Regions from separate parts of the Hydrogenophaga sp. T66 genome, predicted to be linked through region 2. Evidence: predicted binding sites of a transcription regulator. Region 2 holds the regulator's gene; the other holds the start of a gene.
What was found. Region 2 encodes NrdR, which represses ribonucleotide reductase genes. Its sites were predicted from a motif close to CACNANATNTNGTG; they were not measured.

Region 1 (11,134 bases), on a different contig from region 2:
GCGTCGATCCCACCCGCCCGGTGGAGCTGCGCGCCTTTCTTCAACACCAGAACGACACCGTGAGCGAAACATGGACGCACCTGCTGCTGCCCGAATGAGCGCGACCGCCACCCCCGGCCCGCGCAGCGCGCTGCGCGCGCACCGCCACCCCAACGCGGTGACGGCCCCGCCCATCCACCGCGGCTCGATGACGCCGCGGCCCTGGCGCGGCTTCTGGAACAGCGTGGGCACCGCCGCGCTGGGCCTGCTGGCGCGGGCGCTGCCGCCGCGCGAACCGCGGCCCGCCGCCGCGCCGGCCACGCCCGCCGACCGCGCCGCCGCGCGCCGTCGCGCCGCCTTTGTGGCGCTCACGCTCGGCAGCACCGGGCTGGCCGCCTGGCTCTACGCCGACGCCCAACCCGACGCCATCGGCGGCCCGCTGGCCACCGCGCAGCTGGTGCTGTTCAGCGTGCTGTCGGCCTGGGTCGTCACCGGTTTTGTCACCGCGCTCATGGGCTTCTGGGTGATGCTGCGCGGCGACCGCCACACCCTGCGCGCGGCCAGCGTGCGGCACCACGCGATGAACCCCGACGCCCGCACCGCGGTGATCATGCCGATCTGCCACGAGGACGTGTCCACCGTGTTCGCCGGCCTGCGCGCCACGGCCGAGTCGCTGGCAGCCACCGGCGAGGCGCGGCATTTCGACCTGTTCGTGCTCTCCGACAGCGCCGACCCGGCGACCGTGCGCGCCGAACGCGCCGCCTGGGAAGAGCTGCGCGCCGCGCTCAACGGCGCCGACGGCCGGCCGCTGGTGGAGGTGTACTACCGCCGCCGCACGCGCCGCACCCACCGCAAGGCCGGCAACGTGGCCGACTTCTGCCGCCGCTGGGGCCGCGACTACCGCTACATGGTCGTGCTCGACGCCGACAGCGTGATGAGCGGGCGCTGCCTGGTGGACATGGTCAAGCTGATGGAAGCCCATCCGGACGCCGGCATCATCCAGACCGCCACCCAGGCCGTGGGCCACGACACGCTGCACGCCCGCGCGCAGCAGTTCGCCTCGCGCGTCACGGGTCGCCTCTTCACGCTGGGCATGCAGTACTGGCAACTCGGCGAGTCGCACTACTGGGGCCACAACGCGATCCTGCGCGTCGAGCCCTTCATGAAGCACTGCGCGCTGGCGCCGATCGCCGGTCGCGGCGGGCTCAGCGGCAGCATCCTGTCGCACGACTTCGTGGAGGCCGCGCTGATGCGCCGCGCCGGCTATCGCGTGTGGCTGGTGGCCGACCTGCAGGGCAGCTACGAGCAGCAGCCGCCGGACCTGATCAGCGAACTGCAGCGCGACCGCCGCTGGTGCCAGGGCAACTTGCAAAACGCGCGCCTGATGGCCGAGCCCGGCATCCACCGGGTGCACCGCGGCATGTTCGCCATCGGCGCCATGTCCTACCTCTCGGCGCCGCTGTGGCTGGCTTTCCTGGCCTGCGGCGTGGCGCTGTGGCTCACCGACACCGGCAGCGCGCCGGCGTGGCAGGCCGTGCCGGCCGAGCTGCGCAGCCTGTGGGCGTTCACGCTGTGCCTGCTGTTCCTGCCGCGGGTGCTGGGCGTGGTGGGCGTGTTCCTGCGCGGCGAGGTGCGCAACTTCGGCGGCGCGCCCACGCTCCTGGCCAGCGCGGCGCTGGAGACGGTGCAGGCCATGTTGCTGGCGCCGGTGCGCATGCTGGCGCATTCGCTGTTCGTGGTGGTGGCGCTCACCGGCTGGAAGCTGGAGTGGAAATCGCCGCCGCGGGAAGCGGCCGGCGTGGCCTGGCGCGACGCCGCCGCGCAGCTCGGGCCGATGAGCCTGGGCATGGCCGCCGTCGTCAGCGCCCTGGCACTGGTCAACCCGGCCGCGCTCTGGTGGATCGCGCCGGTGGCGGTGCCGGTGTTGCTGGCCGTGCCGATGGCCGTGGCCACCAGCCACGTCGATCTCGGCGGCTGGATGCGGGGGCGCGGTTTCCTGCTGATTCCGGAGGAGTCGTGGTCGCCGGCGGTGTTGCGCCGCGCCTGGCGCCACGCCAGCCGCCTGGCGCTGCGCGCCGCCTGAGCCGTCCACCCGTCACGGGCGCGGCGGCGGACGCAGGTAGCGCGCGTCCGACCACGTGGCGAGCCACTGCGGCGCAAAGGCGACGAACGTGGCGCACAGCAGGCCGGTGAGAAAGGCGTCGCCCCAGGCCAACAGCCACATCGCCACCACCGCCTGATCGGCCTGCAGCGGGTGGGCCGCCAGCAGGCCGGCCCCGCTCACAAACACCACCGCCGCGGTCCCGAGAAAGCCGCGGCCCAGCGTGTAGACAAACGGGTTGGGCGGCAGCCAGCGCCGCAGCGCGGCGCCCAGGGCCACGGCCAGCGTGGCCGGCAGGACGCCCAGCCACCACAGCTGGGCGGCCAGCGCACCGACCTGCGCATCGCCCACCAGCCAGGTCACCAGCGCCGCCAGCCACAGCACCGGCACCGCGAGCGGCCAGCCCAGCATCAGCACCACCGCCGAGGCCCCCGACACGCGCAGCGGCAACCCGGCCGGCAGCGCCGCCGGCAGGCTCCAGAGCAGGGGCAGCAGCACCACCACGGCCAGCGCTGGCGACAGCAGCGCACCGCCGAGCATGCGCCACGGCCTCAGCCACAAGGCCAGGGCCAGCGCGGCCGCGCTCAGCCCGAGTTCGATCCAGAGAATCCAGCCGTCCGCCATCGCGCCCTCCTCGCCGCCGCAGTATCGGGGCGCGGGCCCGCAGCGGGCTTGACCGGCGTCAACCCATGCCGGGCAGCTTGGGCATGCCTTTCATGCCGCCCATGCGCTTCATCATCTTCATGAGGCCGCCGCCCTTCATCTTCTTCATCATGTCCTGCATCTGCTCAAACTCCTTGAGCAGGCGGTTCACATCCTGCACCGCCACACCCGCGCCGGCGGCGATGCGGCGCTTGCGGGTGGCCTTGATCAGCTCAGGCTTGCGGCGCTCCTGCGGCGTCATGCTACAGATGATGCCCTCCTTGCGCCGGATGTCGCGCTCGGCCCGGTTCAGGTCGGCCTCGCTCGCCTTGGCCGCCAGGTTGCCGGGCAGCTTGTCCATCAGGCTGGACAGGCCGCCCATCTGCTTCATCTGGCGGATCTGGTCGAGAAAATCGTTGAGGTCGAACTCGCCGCCGCCCTTGACCTTGGCCGCGAGCTTTTGCGCCTGCGCCATGTCGACGCCGGCGGTCACCTGCTCGACCAGCGCAACGATGTCGCCCATGCCCAGCACGCGCTGCGCGTGACGCTCGGCGTCAAACACCTCCAGGCCGTCGATCTTTTCGCTCACACCGGCGAACTTGATCGGCACACCGGTCACCGACCGCACCGACAGCGCCGCGCCACCGCGCGAGTCGCCGTCGAGCTTGGTCAGCACGATGCCGGTCAGGGGCAAGGCCTCCTTGAAGGCGCGCGCGGTGTTGATCGCGTCCTGACCCTGCATGGCATCCACGACGAACAGCGTCTCCACCGGGTTGAGCGCGGCGTGCAGGCCCTGGATCTCGCGCATCAGCGCCTCGTCGATCGCCAGCCGGCCGGCGGTGTCGACCAGGAGCACGTCGAAATAGTGACGGCGCGCATGGTCGAGCGCGGCGCGGGCGATGTCCAGCGGCTGCTGGTCGGGCGTGCTGGGGAACCACTCGGCCCCGGCCTGCGCGGTGACAGTCTTGAGCTGCTCGATGGCGGCGGGGCGGTACACGTCGCCAGAAACGGTGAGCACCTTCTTCTTGCGCTTCTGGATCAGGTGGCGCGCGAGCTTGGCGGTGGTGGTGGTCTTGCCGGCGCCCTGCAAACCGGCCATGAGAATGACCGCCGGCGGCTGGGCCGCGAGGTTGAGTTCGGCCACCGGCCGCGGGCCGGCCGCATCGTCCGCCCCCATGGTCGCCGCCAGCTCGCGGTTGACGATGCCCACCAGCGCCTGCCCGGGCGTGAGCGACCCCACCACCTCGGCGCCCAGCGCTTTTTCTTTGACCCGCGCGATGAAATCCCGCACCACCGGCAGCGCCACGTCAGCCTCCAGCAGGGCCATGCGCACCTCGCGCAGCATGTCGGTGACGTTGCTCTCGGTGATGCGCGCCTGACCGCGCATTTCCTTGACGATGCGGGAGAGGCGTTCGGACAGGGCTGAGGCCATGGGTGGGCTCGCGGTGAGGGGGAAAGAGGCGCCCGCGGGAGGGCGCGGGGCGGGCCGCGGTGCCGGGGCCCGGCGGGCGCGGCGCAGCCGTATAAACTGTGCCGACGATTTTAGCCCCGCCCCCGCCCGGACGGCGGTGCCCACACCCGCATGAACCAGTTGCCCCTGTTCGCCATCGGCTGGCCGGCCGCCGTCTTCTCCGGCGCCTCGGCCCTGGCGTATGCGCTGCTCGCGTGGGCGCATCCGCGACTCAGCGCCGCCCAGGCGCGCAACCTCCTGGCTGCGGCGTGGTTCCTGCACCTGCTGGTGTTGCTCGCCGGCCTGCTGGAGCAGCCGGCGCGCTTCGGCTTCGCGCCGGCGCTGTCGGTCACGGCCTGGCTGGTGTTGACCGTCTACCTGATCGAGAGTCGCCTGTACCCGCAGTTGCGCGCGCGCTGGACGCTGGCCGTCGTGGGCGCGGCGGCGGTGTTGCTGGCGGTGGCCTTCCCGGGCGCGCAGTACCCGCACGTGCATTCGGGCTGGATGCCGCTGCACTGGGCGCTCGGCATCGCCTCATACGGCTTGATCGCGGCCGCCGTGGGCCACGCGTGGCTGATGCAGCGGGCCGAGGCGGCCATGCGGCGCGGCACCACGTCCGAGGCCGCGATGCCCCTGCTCACGCTGGAACGCCTGACCTTCCGCTTCGTCGGCGCGGGTTTCGTGCTGCTGAGCGCCACGCTGCTGGCCGGCTGGTGGTTCACGAGTTCCCTGAACCACCGCTGGGTCTGGGACCACAAGACGGTGTTTTCGGTGCTGGCCTGGGCCACGATGGGGGTGCTGCTGTGGGGCCGCTGGCGGCTCGGCTGGCGCGGCCGCACCGCGGTGCGCACGCTGTATCTCGGCGCCAGTTTTTTGCTGCTGGGCTATGTCGGCTCGCGCTTCGTGCTCGAAGTGTTGCTGCAGCGGCCGGGTGCCTGAGGAGCCGCGGTGAAGTACCTGCTGGTCCTCGTGGTGGTGCTTGTGGCGGTGTACGTCTGGAAGCAGTCGCGCCGCCGCGACGATGCCCCTGCCCCGCCGCCCCGCCCCCGCGCGGACGCCACGCCGGCCCTGATGGTGGCCTGCCGCCACTGCGGCACCCACCTGCCGCAGGCCGATGCGTTGCCTGGCCAGAGCGGCGCCCACTACTGCAGCGCCGAACACCGGCGCGCCCAGCACGACGACGGGCGCTGACGCCATGGCGCGAGAGGGACGTTCCTCGTTCCAGCCGTCGTGGCACTCGGTGATGGAGCCCGCCGGTCCGCCCAGCGCGGGGGTGTCCCGCGCACCGGCGACCGCGCGCCTGTGGGTCGCCTTCATGCGGGCTCGGCTGGCGGTGGCCGTGGTGCTGCTGTCGCTGCAAGCCTTCGTGGTCTTCACCGGCACCGGCGGTCCGCCCTGGCTGCTCGGTGTGGGCGGCCTGCACGTGGCGGCCTGCCTGGTGATGCTGTGGGTGCCGCCGGGCGGCAGTTCGCGCGGGCGCCAGTGGCGCTGGCTGCTGACCATCGGCGTCGATCTCGCCGTCTTCGCGGTGCTGCAGGGCTGGCAGACCAGCTCCATCAATTTCACCCCGCTGTTCGCCCTGCCCGTGCTGCTGGGGGCGATTCTGGGCCCCCTGATCCTCGGGCTGGCGGCGGCCGCGGCGGCCACGCTGACGATGCTCGCGGACGCCTGGTGGAGCGCGCCGCTGTTCAGCGAAATCAGCACCACGCGCTTCCTGCAGGCCGGTCTGGCCGGCATGGGATTCTTCCTGGTGGCGGTGCTGGCGCACCAGCTGGCCTTGCGGCTCGCGCGCGAGGAGGCGGTGGCCGCCAAAAGCCAGGCCGCCGCCCGCGCGCAGACGCAGGTCAACGAACTGATCATCGACAGCCTGGACATCGGCGTGCTGGTCGTCGATCCGCACGGCGTGGTGCGCAACGCCAATCCCGCGGCCCGGCGCATGCTCATGGGGGAACGTTACCCCGAGGGGGCGCGGCTGCTGCTCTCCGGTCAGGCCGCGTGGGCCCACCTGTCGCTGCTGGTGACCGAGACCTTCGTCAGTGGCCAGCCGCTGACCGGCGAGGCCACGATCGCCCACGAAGACCGGGCGAGCCAGCGCGTGCAGGTGCGAACCCACCTGACACCCACCGAACACCAGCGCGCCGGTCTGTGCGTGTTGTTCCTGGAAGACCAGCGCGAGGTCGAGGCGCGGGTGCGCACCGAGAAACTCGCGGCCATGGGCCGCATGTCCGCCGCCGTGGCCCACGAAATCCGCAATCCCCTGTCCGCCATCACGCAGGCCAACGCCCTGCTGGATGAAGAGGTGCGCGAGCCGGCCCAGAAGCGGCTGACCCAGATGATCGGGCAAAACGCGCAGCGCCTGGCCCGGATCGTCGACGACATCCTCAACGTGGCACGGGCGCAGCCCACCCCCATCGACAGCCGCGTGCCCCCTCTGCCGCTGGACGCGGCCGTGCGGCGTGTGGTCAACGAATGGTCGCGGCAACACCCGCTGGGCAAAGGACTGGCCCTGCACACCCACGCCGCCGATGCCGGCATTGGCTTCGATCCCGACCACCTGCGCCGCCTGCTGGTCAACCTGCTCGACAACGCGGTGCGCTTCGCCAGCGGCGAGGCCGGATCGATCCGCGTCATCACCCAGACCGTCGGCACCGACGAAATCCGCCTGTCGGTGTGGAGCGACGGCGCGCCGCTGGAACCCACCGTGCAGCGGCACCTGTTTGAGCCCTTCTTTTCGTCGGAAAGCCGCTCCAGCGGCCTCGGTCTGTACCTGTGCCGCGAGTTGTGCGAGCGCTATGGCGCGCAGATCGCGTACCGGCGCACGCGGCTCGATCAGCGCGAGGGCAATGAGTTCTACATCACCGCGCCGCTGATGCGTGCCGGCGACGGCCCGCGCAGCGGCCGCGGTGCGCTGGCCACGCAGCACAGCCTGCCGTACGACCAGAGCGACATCCACGCCACGCCCGGCACCATCTTCGACCCCGATCCCAGCCAGCCTGGCACGGCCCCCCGCTGAATCCATGACCTCCGACGCCAGCCCCCGATTGCTCGTCGTCGACGACGAGCCCGACCTGCGCACCTTGTATGAGCTGACCCTGCTGCGCGAAGGCCACGCGGTGCAGAGCGCCGGCGACCTCGGCGAAGCCCGTCGCCTGCTGGCCGCGCAGCGCTTCGACGTGGTCATCACCGACATGCGCCTGCCCGACGGGCTGGGCCTGTCGCTCGTGCGGGAACTGGCCGACCCCACCCGCGGCGAACGCTGCATCGTGATCACCGCCTATGGCTCGGCCGAGAACGCGGTGGAGGCGCTGAAGGCCGGCGCTTTCGACTACCTCACCAAGCCGGTGGACCTCAAGCAGTTGCGCGCCGCCGTGCGCGCCGCGCTGAGCCACCGCCCCACGCCGACGGGCCCCGCCGCGCGGGTCACCCCCGGCTCCGCGCGCGAGGCCTCGTCGGCCCAACCCGCGCCCGGCGGCGACGCCGCGCTGGCCCGCCTGGCCGGCATCTCGCCCGCCATGGAGCAGGTGCGCGGCCGGATCGCCAAGGTCGCCACCAGCATGGCGCCCGTGTTGATCCTGGGCGAGTCCGGCACCGGCAAGGAACTGGTGGCCCGTGCGGTGCACGCCTGCAGCCACCGGCGCGACGGCCCCTTCGTGGCGGTCAATTGCGGTGCCATCCCCGAGCACCTGATCGAAGCCGAGTTCTTCGGCGCGCGCAAGGGCGCCTACACCGGCGCCAGCGCCGACCGCGACGGCTATTTCCAGGCCGCGCGCGGCGGCACGCTGTTCCTCGACGAGATTGGCGACTTGCCACTGGCCATGCAGGCCAAGCTGCTGCGCGCGATCCAGGAGCGACAGGTGCGTGCGCTCGGCGGCGTGCAGGAAGAGTCGGTGGACGTGCGCCTGGTCAGCGCCACCCACCGCGACCTGGCGGCCCTCGTGCAGGCCGGCCAGTTCCGGCAAGACCTGTTCTACCGCCTCAACGTGATTGCGTTGCGCACGCCGCCGCTGCGCGAGCGCCGCGAGGACCTGCCTTTCCTGATCGACGCGCTGTTGCGTCGGCTGTGCGACGACAGTGGCCAGCCGATGCCCACGCTGGGCGCCGATGTGCTGCGCTGGCTGCAGGCGCACCCGCTGCCGGGCAACGTGCGCGAGCTCGAGAACCTGCTGCAGCGCGCGCTCGCGCTGGGCAACGGCGACCGCCTCACCCTGGCGGATTTTGAGGACGCCGGCAGCCCCGGCATCGCCCCGGCCAGCGAGGCCGACGACCCCGACACCGAACCCGTCGGTCTCGACGACCTCGCCCCCGCGCTGCCGTCCGACCTGCAACGCTTTCTGGACGAACAGGAACGCCAGGTGCTGCTGCAGGCGCTGCGCGAGTGTGGCTACAACCGCACCGCCGCCGCCACCCGGCTGGGCCTGAACCTGCGCCAGATGCGCTACCGCATCCAGCGCCTGGGCATCACCATGCCGGGCGAGGGTGACGACGATGAGCGTTGACCCGAGCCCACCGCCGTCGGCCTGGGTGGACGGCTGGCTGCAACGCGCCCGGCGCTGCCCCTCCCCGAACCACGGCCCCCGCCCCGCCGACGCCCGCATCGACCTGATCGTGGTGCACTCGATCAGCCTGCCGCCCGGCGAATACGGCGGCGACGCGATCGAACGCCTCTTCACCAACACGCTCGACTGGGACGCGCACCCCTACCTCAAGACCATCCGCGGCCTGCAGGTGTCGGCGCATTTCCTGATCCGCCGCGACGGTACGCTGATCCAGTTTGTCGACACCGATGCGCGGGCCTGGCACGCCGGCCGTTCCCACTGGGACGGGCGCGACAACCGCAACGACGATTCCATCGGCGTGGAACTGGAAGGTCTGGAGGGCGACCGCTTCGAGCTGGCGCAATACCGCGCCCTGGCCGCCCTGTGCCGCGACCTCGCCCGGCGCCACCCGATCGAGCGCATCGCCGGCCACGAACACATCGCCCCGGGCCGGAAAAACGACCCCGGTCCCGGTTTCGAGTGGGTGCAACTGCAACATGACCTGGGCTGGCCAGCCGGGTGTTTTCCCGAAGTGGTGGCCTCCACCGCGGGTGAACCGCCGCAGCCGGCCTGACACCCCGCCTCGCGACGCGCCAGACACCGTGCGGCCTGCGCGCCCAAATCGGCCCGAAGGCCCCGCCGTTGCTGCGTTTCGGGCCCCGCATCACGCGCCGGCAAGCCCGCCCACGGCGTCGCGCCTGCGGCCCTCACCCGGGGCTTTTTGCCCTGCGAAATGCGCCCGATCGTGGTGCAGCGCAACGACCCCGAAACACTACCGCTAGTGCCTTGTTCCCCCCTGGCACACCAGATATAGTGTGCGCCTGAGATTGCACGCGACCGGTTGGCCCGGGCCCCATGCCCAGCCCGCAGCCCGACCGTCGCCCCTCCAGGCCACAACAAACAACACACAGAGGAACCATGCTGACCGCGTCCATCACCCCTTCGCCTTCCCACGCCGCCGCGATGCCCTCGCCCAGCCTCGGAGGCGCCAGCGCGCCCGCCGTGAGCGCCAGCGCGCTGGCGCACTACCAGATCATCCGCCGCAACGGCGCCGTGGTGCCGTTCGAGCCCAGCAAGATCGCCGTGGCTCTGATGAAGGCCTTCCTGGCGGTGCATGGCACGCAGGGCGCGGCCTCCGCCAGCGTGCGCGAGACCGTGGAGGAACTCACCCAGGCCGTGGTCCGCGCGCTCATGCGCTCGCGCCCGGGCGGTGGCACCTTCCACATCGAAGACGTGCAGGACCAGGTCGAACTCGGCCTGATGCGCGGCAGCCACCACGAAGTCGCCCGCGCCTACGTGCTGTACCGCGAGCGTCGCGCCGCCGAACGCGCCGCGCAGGCCGCCACCACCGCCCAGCCGGCCGAGCCGGTGCTGCACGTGATGGACGGCGGCCAGCGCGTGGCGCTGGACGTGTCGGCCCTCACCCGACTGATCACCGAGGCCTGCGCCGGCCTGGGTGCCGACGTCAAGCCCGAGCCGATCGTGGCCGAGACCAAGCGCAACCTGTACGACGGCGTGCCGATCGACGAGGTGTACAAGGCCGCCATCCTGGCCGCGCGCACGCTGATCGAGAAGGACCCGGACTACACATACGCCACCGCCCGCCTGCTGCTGCACACGATCGTCAAGGAGATCCTGGGCGACGAGGTCCCGCAAGCCGAGATGGGCCAGCGCTACGCCGACTACTTCCCCGGCTTCATCAAGAAGGGCGTGGAAGCCGAGCTGCTGAACCCGGACCTGCTGCAATTCGACCTGGCCCGCCTGGGCGCCGCCCTCAAGCCGGAGCGCGACCTGCAGTTCGACTACCTCGGCCTGCAGACCCTGTACGACCGCTATTTCCTGCACGTGCGCAAGACCCGCATCGAGCTGCCGCAGGCCTTCTTCATGCGTGTGGCCATGGGCCTGGCGCTGGGTGAAATCGACCGCGAAGCGCGCGCGATCGAGTTCTACGAGGTGCTCTCCTCGTTCGACTTCATGTCGTCCACGCCCACGCTGTTCAACAGCGGCACGTTGCGCTCGCAACTCTCCAGCTGCTACCTGACCACGGTGCCGGACGACCTGGACGGGATCTACGAATCCATCAAGGAAAACGCGCTGCTGTCGAAGTTCGCCGGCGGTCTGGGCAACGACTGGACGCGCGTGCGCGCCCTGGGCTCGCACATCAAGGGCACCAACGGCGAGTCGCAGGGCGTGGTTCCGTTCCTGAAGGTGGTCAACGACACCGCGGTGGCCGTCAACCAGGGCGGCAAACGCAAAGGCGCGGTCTGCACCTACCTGGAAACCTGGCACCTGGACATCGAGGAATTCCTCGAACTGCGCAAGAACACGGGCGATGACCGCCGCCGCACCCACGACATGAACACGGCGAACTGGATTCCCGACCTGTTCATGCGCCGCGTGCTGGAAAAAGGCGAGTGGAGCCTGTTC
Region 2 (11,134 bases):
TTGAAAAACGCGTCCCCGCCAGCCACGGACAAGCAGCGCCAGTCCATCACCGGCAGTCTCCGCACCAGCTGCAGCGCCAGCAATGTGGTGCTGGAGACCGCAGAAGGGCGGGGCGCTTACGCGCTGAACTGGGCGGCCTACCTGCGGGCACAAGGGACCAACACCTACAGCATCGGTGTACTGGGTCCCACCTGCAACGCGGAGTACGCTGCTCACCTGGAGAAGCTCGGGTCTCAGGAGGTGGGTGGTGGTGGTTACTTCCCCACCAACAACTTCAACGAGCTGAACGCAGCCTTCAGCACCGCGATTAACAGCATCATCGCCGTCAACACGGCATTCGCGTCCGTCAGTCTTCCAGTCAGCGTCAACACCCAAGGTTCTTATCTGAACCAGGTCTTCGTGGGGCAGTTCCGGCCTGACGAGAATTTCAGGCCGCGCTGGTACGGGAATCTCAAACAGTACCGGCTGGCCATGATCGACAACCAGTTGCGCACGGTCGACGCTACCGGCACCCCGGCCATCAACCCGCAGACCGGCTTCATTTCGGGTTGCGCGCGGTCCTTCTGGACCCCAGCGACAGCCGACGATTACTGGTCCGAGCAACCCCGCGGCGATTGCTCCCCCGCCACTGAGGTGTCCAACTCCCCAGACGGCAACATCGTGGAGAAAGGCGCCCAGGCCCACTGGCTCCGCCAGTTGGCACCCGCCAACCGGGTGGTGCGCACGTGCGCCCCCGGCGATGCCTGTACCACGCTGACCTCGTTCGATGACGCCAACACCGCGGTGACGGCTTCGCTGCTGGGCGCGAGCGGCGCCGCCCAGCGGACCAATCTCATCAACTGGGCTCGTGGCCTCAACGACCGCAACGGCGATGCAGAGCTGGTCAAGCCCATCACCGCCATGCGCCCCTCCGTTCACGGCGATGTCGTCCACTCCCGGCCTGTGGCCGTCAACTACGGCACCGACGACCAGCCCAGTGTGGTCGTCTTCTATGGTGGCAATGACGGCATGCTGCGCGCAGTCGCGGGCAGCCAAGGAGCGACGCAAACCCTGGGTGGCGCCACCGTGGCCGCTGGCGCGGAGTTGTGGACATTCCTGCCGCCGGAGTTCTACGGCCGTATCAAGCGTCTCTATGACAACGCGCCGTCGATCACCTTGCCCGGCGCGCCTGACGCCAACCGGGCTCCCAAGGATTACGGGGTGGACGGCGCCATCACCGCCTACCAGGGTACCGTGGCCGGCACGCCGCGCAAGCTGCTCTTCGTCACCCTGCGCCGTGGAGGGCGGGTGATCTACGCGTTTGATGTCACCAATCCGCTGTCGCCGAGCTTGCTGTGGCGGTGGGGTTGTCCCAACCTCGGCAATGACACCGGATGTTCGACCGGCTTCTCCGGCTTGGGGCAAACCTGGTCTTCCCTGAAGCCCATGATCGTCGAGGGGTACTCCACCGCGAGCCCTCTGGTGATCGCGGGTGGGGGGTATGACCGATGTGAAGACACCGATTCCATCACCACCGTGGCTGGCGTGACGACTCGTCGGAACCACAGCTGCACCGCAGCCAGCAAGGGCAACAAGATCTATGTGATCGATGCCGTGGCCGGTACGCTCGTGAAGGCCTTCGACACCGACCGTGCGGTGATCGGTGATGTCACCCTCGTGCGGGACGGCGCCGGCCGGGTGACCATGGGTTATGCCGCTGATCTGGGCGGCAACGTGTATCGGTTGCGATTTGCTGGAGCGTCGGCGGCTTGGACGATCCGCAAGATTGCGGCGCTGGGTTGTGACGACCCCGCGGAAGGTGATTGCTCCTTCCGCCCCTCAACCCGGAAGTTCATGTTCGCGCCCAGCGTGGTCACGGCCGATGACGGTGTGACTTACAGCATCCTGCTCGGTTCGGGTGATCGCGAGAAGCCCACGGCCGACTCGGCGGCCACGCGCGCCGTGGCCAATCATTTCTTCATGCTGCAGGACCGGCCGGGTGATGCCTCCTGGCTGGATGCCGAGGCCACGGCCGCAGGCTGCGGACTCGGGAACGCGCTGCTGTGCCGCGACTCACTCGCACCGATCACAGCCGGTATCAAGCCCACCGACGCCGCCCTGTCGGCGAAGAAAGGGTGGTACCTCGGTCTGACCTCGGGCGAGCAGGTGGTCACCTCGGCGTTGACGCTCTTTGGCGTGACCACTTTCAGCACGAGCCAAGCGCCCTTGGTCAATGCCGAAACGTGCCGAGCCAACCTCGGCACCACCCGCGTGTACAACATCAACTACCTCAATGCGTTCAGCGCCTCGAATGAAGCGCTGCCCTACGGCGAGGTCGCGGGCGGAGGTCTGCCACCTTCGCCGGTTGGGGGCCAAGTCAAGCTGGAAGATGGGCGTGTGGTCTCGTTTTGCATTGGCTGCCGCACCGAATCGCCGCTGGAAAGTCAGGTGGCTCCGGAGCCGTCCACCTCGGTGAAGCCGCTGAACCGCGTTTTCTGGTTCCTCCGGCAGTGAACGCAGGTATGTCGTGGTCCGGATCAGGCGGCACTTTCATGGCTCGGTCCAGGGGCTTTACGCTGATTGAGTTGATGGTGACGGTGTCCCTCGTGGCTGTCTTGCTCGCGCTGGCGGCACCGAGCTTTCGCAACGTGATCATTGGCCAGCGCCTGACCAGCCTGGCCAACACCCTGTTGGCGTCGATTCAGCTCGGGCGCAGCGAAGCCATCAAGCGAAATGACATGGTGCGGCTTTGCCGCTCGGTCGATGGCGCAACATGCGCCGCTTCTGGCGGGTGGGAGCAGGGCTGGATCGTGCTGCACCCCGGCTCCAATTCCGTGATCCTGGTGCAGGCGGCGCTACCCGCGGGTATCTCCCTGGAGGGGCCACCGGGGATGGTGGAGTTTCAGGCGGTGGGCGTGGGAGCCACGGTCGCGAGTTTCCGTCTGTGTCCGCAGCCGAGAACAGCCGATCGCCAAGGCCGTGAGGTCAGTTTGACCGCCTCGGGCCGTGCTGCGGTGAGTTCGCTCAGGACGGGTGTTTGTCCTTGAGTGTGCGGCTCACCGCTTGACCTCGTCCACCAGCGCCCGGAACTCGTCGATGTCTTCGAAGCTGCGGTAGACGCTGGCGAAGCGGATGTAGGCCACCTTGTCGAGTTTGCGCAGCTCGCGCATGACCATCTCACCCAGGCGCGAGGCCGGCACCTCGCGGGCGCCGAGGTTGAGGAGCTTTTCTTCAATCCGCTCGATGGCGGCGTCGACCTGCTCGGTGCTCACCGGGCGCTTGCGCAGCGCCAGCGCGAACGAGGCGCGCAGCTTGCCGGGGATGTAGTCGACGCGGCGGCCGTCCTTTTTCACCACCGCCGGAAAACTCACCTCAGGGCGCTCGTAGGTGGTGAAGCGCTTCTCGCAGTGGCCACACTGGCGCCGGCGCCGGATGAAGTCAGCGTCCTCCGACACCCGGGTCTCCACGACCTGGGTTTCCAGATGACCGCAAAAGGGACACTTCATGGCGCGTGGCGAGCAGAGCGGGCGGGCGCGGTTCGGAGCGCCGCCCGCCCAGCCATCAGCGGTAGACCGGGAAGCGCGCGGTCAGGGCGTTGACCTTGGCCCGCACGGCCTCGATGTTGGCCGGGTCGCGCGGGTTGTCCAGCACGTCGGCGATCAGGTGCGCGGTGATGCGGGCTTCCTCGTCCTTGAAGCCGCGCGTGGTCATCGCGGGCGTGCCGATGCGCACGCCGCTGGTGACCATCGGTTTTTCCGGGTCGTTGGGGATCGCGTTCTTGTTGATGGTCATGTGGGCGGCGCCCAGCACGGCCTCGGCTTCCTTGCCGGTGATGCCCTTGGCGCGCAGGTCCACCAGCATGACGTGGCTTTCCGTGCGGCCGCTGACGATGCGCAGGCCACGCTGCGTGAGCGTCTCGGCGACGATCTGGGCGTTCTTCACCACCTGTTGCTGGTAGGCCTTGAACGCCGGGCTCAGCGCTTCTTTGAAGGCCACCGCCTTGGCGGCGATGACGTGCATCAGCGGACCGCCCTGCAGGCCGGGGAAGATGGCGCTGTTGATGGCCTTCTCGTGCTGGGCCTTCATTAGGATGATGCCGCCGCGCGGGCCGCGCAGGCTCTTGTGGGTGGTGGAGGTCACCACATCGGCGTGCGGCACCGGGTTGGGGTACACGCCGGCGGCGATCAGGCCAGCGTAGTGCGCCATGTCCACCATGAAGATCGCGCCCACCTCCTGCGCCACCTTGGCAAAGCGGGCCCAGTCGATGTGCAGCGAGTAGGCCGAGGCACCGGCGACGATCAGTTTGGGTTTGTGCTCGCGCGCCTTGGCTTCCATGGCGTCGTAGTCGATCGCCTCGTGCTTGTCCAGGCCGTAGCTGACCACGTTGAACCACTTGCCCGACATGTTCAGCGGCATGCCATGGGTCAGGTGGCCGCCTTCGGCCAGGCTCATGCCCATGATGGTGTCGCCCGGCTTGAGGAAGGCGAGGAACACCGCTTCGTTGGCGGAAGCGCCGCAGTGCGGCTGCACGTTGGCGGCGTCGGCGCCGAAGAGCTGCTTGACGCGGTCAATGGCGAGCTGCTCGGCGATGTCGACGTTTTCGCACCCACCGTAGTAGCGCTTGCCGGGGTAACCCTCGGCGTATTTGTTGGTCAGCTGGGTGCCTTGCGCGGCCATCACGGCGGGCGAAGCGTAGTTTTCGCTGGCGATCAGCTCGATGTGGTGCTCCTGGCGCGCGTTTTCGGCCTGGATGGCGGCCCACAACTCGGGGTCGGTCTGTTCGATGAGGGTGCGGCGGTCGTACATGGCAGTCCTGTGAGACGTGAATCCTTGCGCGTTGACAAGGGCTGCCCAGGCGAACGGCTGAACGCCCGGCCAGCGGCTCAGGCGGTGCGCTTCCCAGTGGTTGTCCCGACGACCAGAGGGTCGAGCGGGGGGCCACGTCAGCCGCCGATCCCGGGGGATGGCGGCCTATCGCCAGTTGCGCACGGGTGGGATTTTAGCCTGAGCCCTGCCGTCGGTCGGCGAAGTCCCCGGCGCCTGCTCAGGAGGGCAGGGAGGTGGGGGCGGGCGGTGCGGTGGCGGGGACCACCGCCTCCAGCTCAGCCTCCGTCGGCTTGGCCGCGGGCTGGATCACCGGGATGGGCGTTGCCGTGGGCGGCACCGGCACCGGCGTGGGCACCGGTCGGGGCACCGCACGGCCCAGCGCCACGCTCTGGATGCGCGCATGCTCGGCGAGCACCTTGTCGATGTACCAGCTGCCGTCGGTGGACACCGCGCCCACGTACAGCCGCAGCCCGCCCTCGATCGAACCGGCGCGCTGCACCGCTTCCTTGAGCACCTGCACGCCCACGCGGAGGTTGGCCACCGGGTCGAAGGCCGCCATGTGGCCGCCAAAGTCCTCGTACTTCTCGGTGTGCACCCGTGTCAGCACCTGCATCAGCCCCTGCGCGCCCACCGGGCTCTGGGCGAACGGGTTGAAGCGAGATTCCACCGCCATCACGGCCAGGATCAGCGTCGGGTCGAGGTTGACGCGGGCGCCGATGTCGAAGGCCTCGGCCACCAGCGCGGCCAGCGGCTCGGGCGCCACGCGGTATTTGCGGCTCAGCCACTGCGTCACCTTGGCCTGGTCGGCCGGCAGCTCGGCCACCGGCTGCGCCGTGACGCGGTCCACCGCGGTGGGTTCGGCGGCGATGGCTACCGGCTCCTGCGCGGCCTCCTGGCGCTCCAGCAGCCAGCCGAGCAGCTGTTGCTCGGCGCTGGCGCGCAGGTCGGCACGGAAGCCCAGCACGAGCACGGCCACCGCCAGGGCGGTGCCGAGCAGCGCGAGGCTGTTGTGCGTGATCTCAATGAATCCCCGGTACACGTCGCTCGACGCGGTCTTCAGGGCGGCCAAGGCACTGGACGTGCTCTTCTGTGGCGCGGTCGTTTTCGCGGTCATGGTCGCTTCCTTTCATGGCGGGGCCGGTGCGAGCATCGGTCCCGTTGGATTGGGTCGCTATCGGCGGATCACCGCAGTGCTGCGGGTCCGCCGTGGCCGTTCACGGCAGCGGCTGGGGTTTACCCTCACGGGCAAAGCGGGGCGAATGGTAGGCAGGCAAACATATCGAGTCAATGTTTAAGTGGCTTCTTTTTATTACCTATCGATCTGAACAAAACGCTGTTCAGCCCCGTTTGGAACGTCGCCTGTAGCGCGCCAGCCCAGTGTTCATGCGGGTTTCCGGCGGGTTCACCGTCTGTCCGGGCGTGTGGGGATGCTTTTGCCGTTCGTCGGGTTGGGACCACCGTTGATGGTCGATTGCGGCGTTTTTCACGGTGTTCATGGTGGGCCGTCTGTCCATCGAAAACATTCATGACCGCCCGGCGGGCAACCCCTTGATCGCCTGCGGTGGCGGGCGTACGCTGGCATCGCCGGCTTGAAGTCGGCGTTTGCTGGCCCCGGCGGTGCAGCCGCCCAGCCAGCCCCCTTGGGGGCAATACCTTGCCCCCGTGGCCACCGGGACGCGACTCTCCCGGCAGGCCCACCCCGACGGTCGTGCTCCTGTCGCACCGTCACCCGCCCCGGCAGGCCCTGGCCCGCCGGGGCTTCTTGTTGGTGGGATTCCCATGCCGTGCGTCTGGTCCTCGGCGACACTCTCGCCATGGCTGACACCCTTTTGACTTCTCTGTCCGCCGGCTGGCGCGCTTGGGGCGCCACGCCCTGGCGGCGGCGCTGGCGCGCCCTGGTGCTCTCGGTTCTGGGCTTGTGGGTCCTGTTGTGGCTGGCGATGCCACCGGTGGTGAAGTGGCAGCTCGAGCGCCTGGCGGGCGAGCGGCTGGGGCGTGCAGTGTCGGTGGAGCGCGTGATCGTGCGGCCGTGGTCGATGTCGCTGGGCCTGGAGGGTTTGCGGGTGTCCACGGCCGACGGCACCGCCGACCAGTTCAGCCTGGAACGCCTGTGGGTGGACGCAGAACTGTCGTCGCTGTTGCGCGGTGGCCCGGTGGTCGACGGCCTCACGCTCACCGCGCCGCGCCTGCGCCTGGCCCACCTGGGCGAGGGGCGCTGGGATGTGGACGACGTGCTGGCCCGCCTGGCGCCGCCCGCCGACGCGCCGCCCCCAGGAGAACCGCTGCGGTTCGCGCTATTTAATATGGCGCTGACGGGCGGCGAGATCACCGTGGACGACCGCCCGGCCGCCACGGTGCATCGGCTCAGCGATCTGACGCTCACGGTGCCCTTCCTGAGCAACCTGCCTTCGCGCCGCACGGTCACCACCGAGCCGCGGCTCGCGTTCGATCTCAACGGTGACCGCTTCGACACCGAGGCCACCACGCTGCCGTTCGACGACAGCCACCGCACCGAGGCCCGCCTGCGGCTGCAGGGCGTGGACCTGGCTCGCTACCAGGCTTACTGGCCGGCGGCCTGGCCGCTGCGCCTGCGCGCGGGTGTTCTGGACGCCGATCTTCGCCTGGCCTTTGAGCAGCGCGAGACGCCTCAGGTGGCCCTCAGCGGCACCGTGTCCCTCGATGGACTGGCGATCGACGAGGCCGGCGTCGCCCCGGGTGCGCCTCCGGTGCTCGGGTGGCGACGGCTGTCCGTGGTGCTCGATCGAATCGAGCCGCTGGCGCGCCGCGCCAGCGTCGGGGCCGTGACGCTCGACGGAGTCAGCCTCGCGGTCGCCCGGGATGCCCAGGGCCGGTTGAACTGGCAGCGCCACGCGGCGGCCATCGCGCCGCCCCGGCCGGTCAGCCCGACGTCCACCCCGCCCGCCGTTCCGGCCTGGCAGGCCACGCTGGCGTCGCTGGCCGTGACCGACGGCCGCGTGGATTGGCGGGACGAGGCCATCCGGCCGGCCGCGGCCGTGCCGGTGCGGGACATCGCGCTGTCCGTGCAGGCGCTGCGGTGGCCGATGACGGAACCCGCGGCCGTGTCGCTGGAGGCCCGCGTCGCCGACGCCGCCGTCCGTGGGCAGGGCCGCGCCAGCGACCGCGAGGCCGAACTCGACCTGAGCTGGCGCGACCTCGTGCCCGCGCCCTACGCCCCGTACCTCGCCACCCGGCTGGTGCCGGCGCTCGACGCCCGGATGGCCGGCGACGTGGCGCTGCGCTGGCGGGCGGGCCGAGGCGGCAGCGAGGCACCAGCGCCGCTGTCGCCGGAGTCACCGGTGCTGTCGGTGCAGGCCCGGACGCTGGAGGTGCAGTCCCTCCGGCTGGGCCCGAACCGCCAGCCGCTTCTCGCCGCCGACCGGATCGCGCTGAGCGACGCCCGGGTGGACCTCGTCGGTCGCGACGTCTCGCTGGGGCAGCTTTCTGTGGCCGGTTTGCGCACCGCCGTGCAGCGCGACAGCGCCGGCCGCTGGATGGCCCAGGACTGGTGGCGCGCGGCGGCCGATGGCGGCGGTGACCCGCCGACGGGCGAAACGGCGCCGCCGTGGCGCGTGGGGGTGCGCGAATTCACGCTGGACGCGCCCCAGCTGGGCTTCGATGACCGACAGCCCGCCCGGCCGGTGAGCCTGCGGGTGTCGGCGCTGTCGTTGAAGGCGCAGGACTTGCAGCCTTTGGCCGACCGCCCGGTCGCCGCCACGGTGTCGCTGCAGGCGCGCGTGGCGGGGGCCCGCGGTGGCGATCCCGGCCGCCTGCGTCTGGAGGGCACGGTGCAGCCTCCCGGCCCCGCATCGCCGCTGCGCCTGCGCCAGCGGGTGCAGGTCGACCGGTTTCCGCTGCACGCGCTCGAGCCGTACGTGAGCGAGCGCCTGAACCTCGAACTGCTGCGCGCCGACGCCAGCGCGCGCGGCACCGTGGAGCTGGAGCTCGGCCCCGACGGACTGCGCCACGACGCGGCCCTCGACCTCGCCATCGAAGACCTGCTCGCCCACACCCGCGAACCCGCGGAAGAGTTGCTGTCGTGGAAGTCGTTGCAGATGCGCGGTCTGAAGACCCGCGCCCAACCCGGCCAGCCGCTGCGCCTGTCGGTGGCGGAAACCGCGCTGAGCGATTACTTCGCCCGCGTGCTCATCGACGAGCAGGGCCGCATCAACCTGCAGAATCTGGTCCGCCCGGCCGCCACGCCGGGGTCGCCGGCCCCCGCCGCCGACGCCGGCCCGGCGACGGCCGCCGTCAGCCCGGCCGCCCCTGCCGTCACCAAGGCCACTGCCGCTGCCACGGCGGCGCCCGCCGCGCCGTCCCCGGTGGCCGGCGCCGCTCCCGACATCCGTTTCGGTCCGGTCAGCCTCGTCAACGGCCGGGTGCGCTTCTCCGATCGCTTCATCCAGCCCAACTACACCGCCAACCTGAGCGAACTGACCGGCACGCTCAGCGCCTTCGCCAGCCAGCCGGCCGCCCCCGGTGAGCCGCCGGCGCTGGCCGACCTGTCGCTCAAGGGGCGCGCCGAAGGCACGGCGGCGCTCGACATCGGCGGACGCCTCAACCCGCTGGCCCGGCCGCTGGCGCTGGATATCAAGGCGCAGGTGCGCAACCTGGAGCTGCCGCCGCTGTCGCCCTACAGCGCGAAGTACGCCGGTTACGGCATTGAGCGCGGCAAGCTCAGCGTCGATCTGGCCTACCGCGTCGACCCGGACGGTCAGCTCAACGCGAGCAACCAGATCGTGCTCAACCAACTCACCTTCGGCGAGCGCATCGAAGGCAGCAACGCGCCGAACCTGCCGGTCAAGCTGGCCGTGGCCCTGCTGGCCGACCGTGACGGCGTGATCGACATCAACCTGCCCATCAGCGGCTCGCTCAACGACCCGCAGTTCCGGCTCGGTCCGGTGATCGTCAAAGTCATCTTCAACCTGATCGGCAAGGCGATCACCGCCCCGTTCTCGCTGATCGCCTCCGCCTTGGGCGGCGGCGGACCGGAGCTCAGCCAGGTGGCGTTTCCGGCCGGCACCGCCGACCTCGACGCCACCGGCCGCGAGCGCCTGGACGCCGTGGCCAAGGCCTTGACCAACCGGCCGGCGCTGCGCCTGACGGTGCAGGGCCAGAGCGATCCCGAGCGCGAGCGCGACGGCGTGCGCCGGGCGCGGCTGGACGAGCAGGTGCGCGCCGAAAAGCGCCGCGCGCTGGCCCGCGCTGGCGGGACGGTGCCGCCGGTGGTCACGGTGTCTGCGGACGAATACCCGGCCTTGCTCAAGGAGGTCTATCGCCGCGCCGACATCGCCAAGCCGCGCAACCTCGTGGGCCTGGCCAAAGACCTGCCGGTGCCCGAGATGGAAAAGCTGTTGATGGCGGCGGTGCCCGTCACCGACAACGCGCTGCGTGACCTCGCGGTGGCGCGCGCGGTGGCAGTGAAGGACTACCTTGCCGCGCGAGGCCTGGGGGAAGAGCGCCTGTTCCTCGGGGCGCCGCGGGTCGGTGCGGCGGGTGCTGACTGGGCGCCGCGCGCGGAACTCACACTGGCCACGCGCTGACCACACGCTGAACCGGTCGCCGAGCCCTCCCCGGGCCGGGACCCGGCGGTGCGTGGGGCGTTGGCGCGGGGCGCGGCCAGCGCAAAGCCGGCGACAATACGCGGCTTCGCGCGCCGGCCTCGGCGCGCCCACGACCCATTGCCTCATGTCCCTGTTCTCCCTGCGCAAACCCGCCGCCGAGCCCGCCGTGAACACGCCGACCCCGCCCAAGCCGCCCGCCACCCCGCACCCGCTCGACGCGCTCACCGGCGGTGCGTTTTCCGCACCGACCTCCGGTGAACGCGCCGCGCGCCTGCGCGAGTGGCTCGCCACCGAGCCCGGCGTTGAGCAGATGAACGAGGTGTTCAAGGAAATGTCGCACCGCGACCGAGGCGCGGCCAAACCCCTCAAAGAAAAGCTGGACGAGCTGCGCCGCCAGAAAACGCAGGAACAGATGGCGGCCGAGTGGGCGCAGCGCGCCGAGGCGCTGCTGGCGCCGACCCGCCTGAACCTCGCCGACGCCCTGGCCTGGCAGCGCGACGCCGCCCGCGCCGGCGCGCCGCTGTCCCGCGAGCCGCTGGCCACGCTGCGCCAGCAGCTCGCCGAGCGCGTCAAGGCCATTGAAGACCTGCAACACGCGGTGCAGGTCGAGCGCGAGGCGGCGGTGCTGATTGCCCAGCGCATTGAAATCCTCTCGACCAAGCCGTGGCGCGAGGCACGCCAGGCCGCCGACGCGCTGCGGGCGGACGTGGCCCAGTGGCAGACGCAGGTGGCCGGCCTGACGGACA

Region 1: a site for NrdR is predicted at 9,510-9,523, ahead of AC2D80_RS10520 (ribonucleoside-diphosphate reductase subunit alpha). Genes of this name have one in related genera too.

The regions. Positions count from the first base shown of each region.
Region 1 is NZ_JBXVVX010000002.1:311,648-322,781, forward strand. It holds gene AC2D80_RS10475 (glucan biosynthesis protein G) at 1-98, shown strand, start outside; gene mdoH (glucans biosynthesis glucosyltransferase MdoH) at 95-2,062, shown strand; gene AC2D80_RS10485 (hypothetical protein) at 2,075-2,704, opposite strand; gene ffh (signal recognition particle protein) at 2,763-4,154, opposite strand; gene AC2D80_RS10495 (cytochrome C assembly family protein) at 4,305-5,111, shown strand; gene AC2D80_RS10500 (PP0621 family protein) at 5,121-5,363, shown strand; gene AC2D80_RS10505 (sensor histidine kinase) at 5,368-7,185, shown strand; gene AC2D80_RS10510 (sigma-54-dependent transcriptional regulator) at 7,190-8,668, shown strand; gene ampD (1,6-anhydro-N-acetylmuramyl-L-alanine amidase AmpD) at 8,658-9,281, shown strand; gene AC2D80_RS10520 (ribonucleoside-diphosphate reductase subunit alpha) at 9,671-11,134, shown strand, end outside.
Region 2 is NZ_JBXVVX010000001.1:1,001,807-1,012,940, forward strand. It holds gene AC2D80_RS04700 (pilus assembly protein) at 1-2,493, shown strand, start outside; gene AC2D80_RS04705 (GspH/FimT family pseudopilin) at 2,532-3,026, shown strand; gene nrdR (transcriptional regulator NrdR) at 3,036-3,485, opposite strand; gene glyA (serine hydroxymethyltransferase) at 3,541-4,785, opposite strand; gene AC2D80_RS04720 (transglycosylase SLT domain-containing protein) at 5,024-5,920, opposite strand; gene AC2D80_RS04725 (hypothetical protein) at 6,144-6,302, opposite strand; gene AC2D80_RS04730 (DUF748 domain-containing protein) at 6,621-10,367, shown strand; gene AC2D80_RS04735 (DUF349 domain-containing protein) at 10,513-11,134, shown strand, end outside.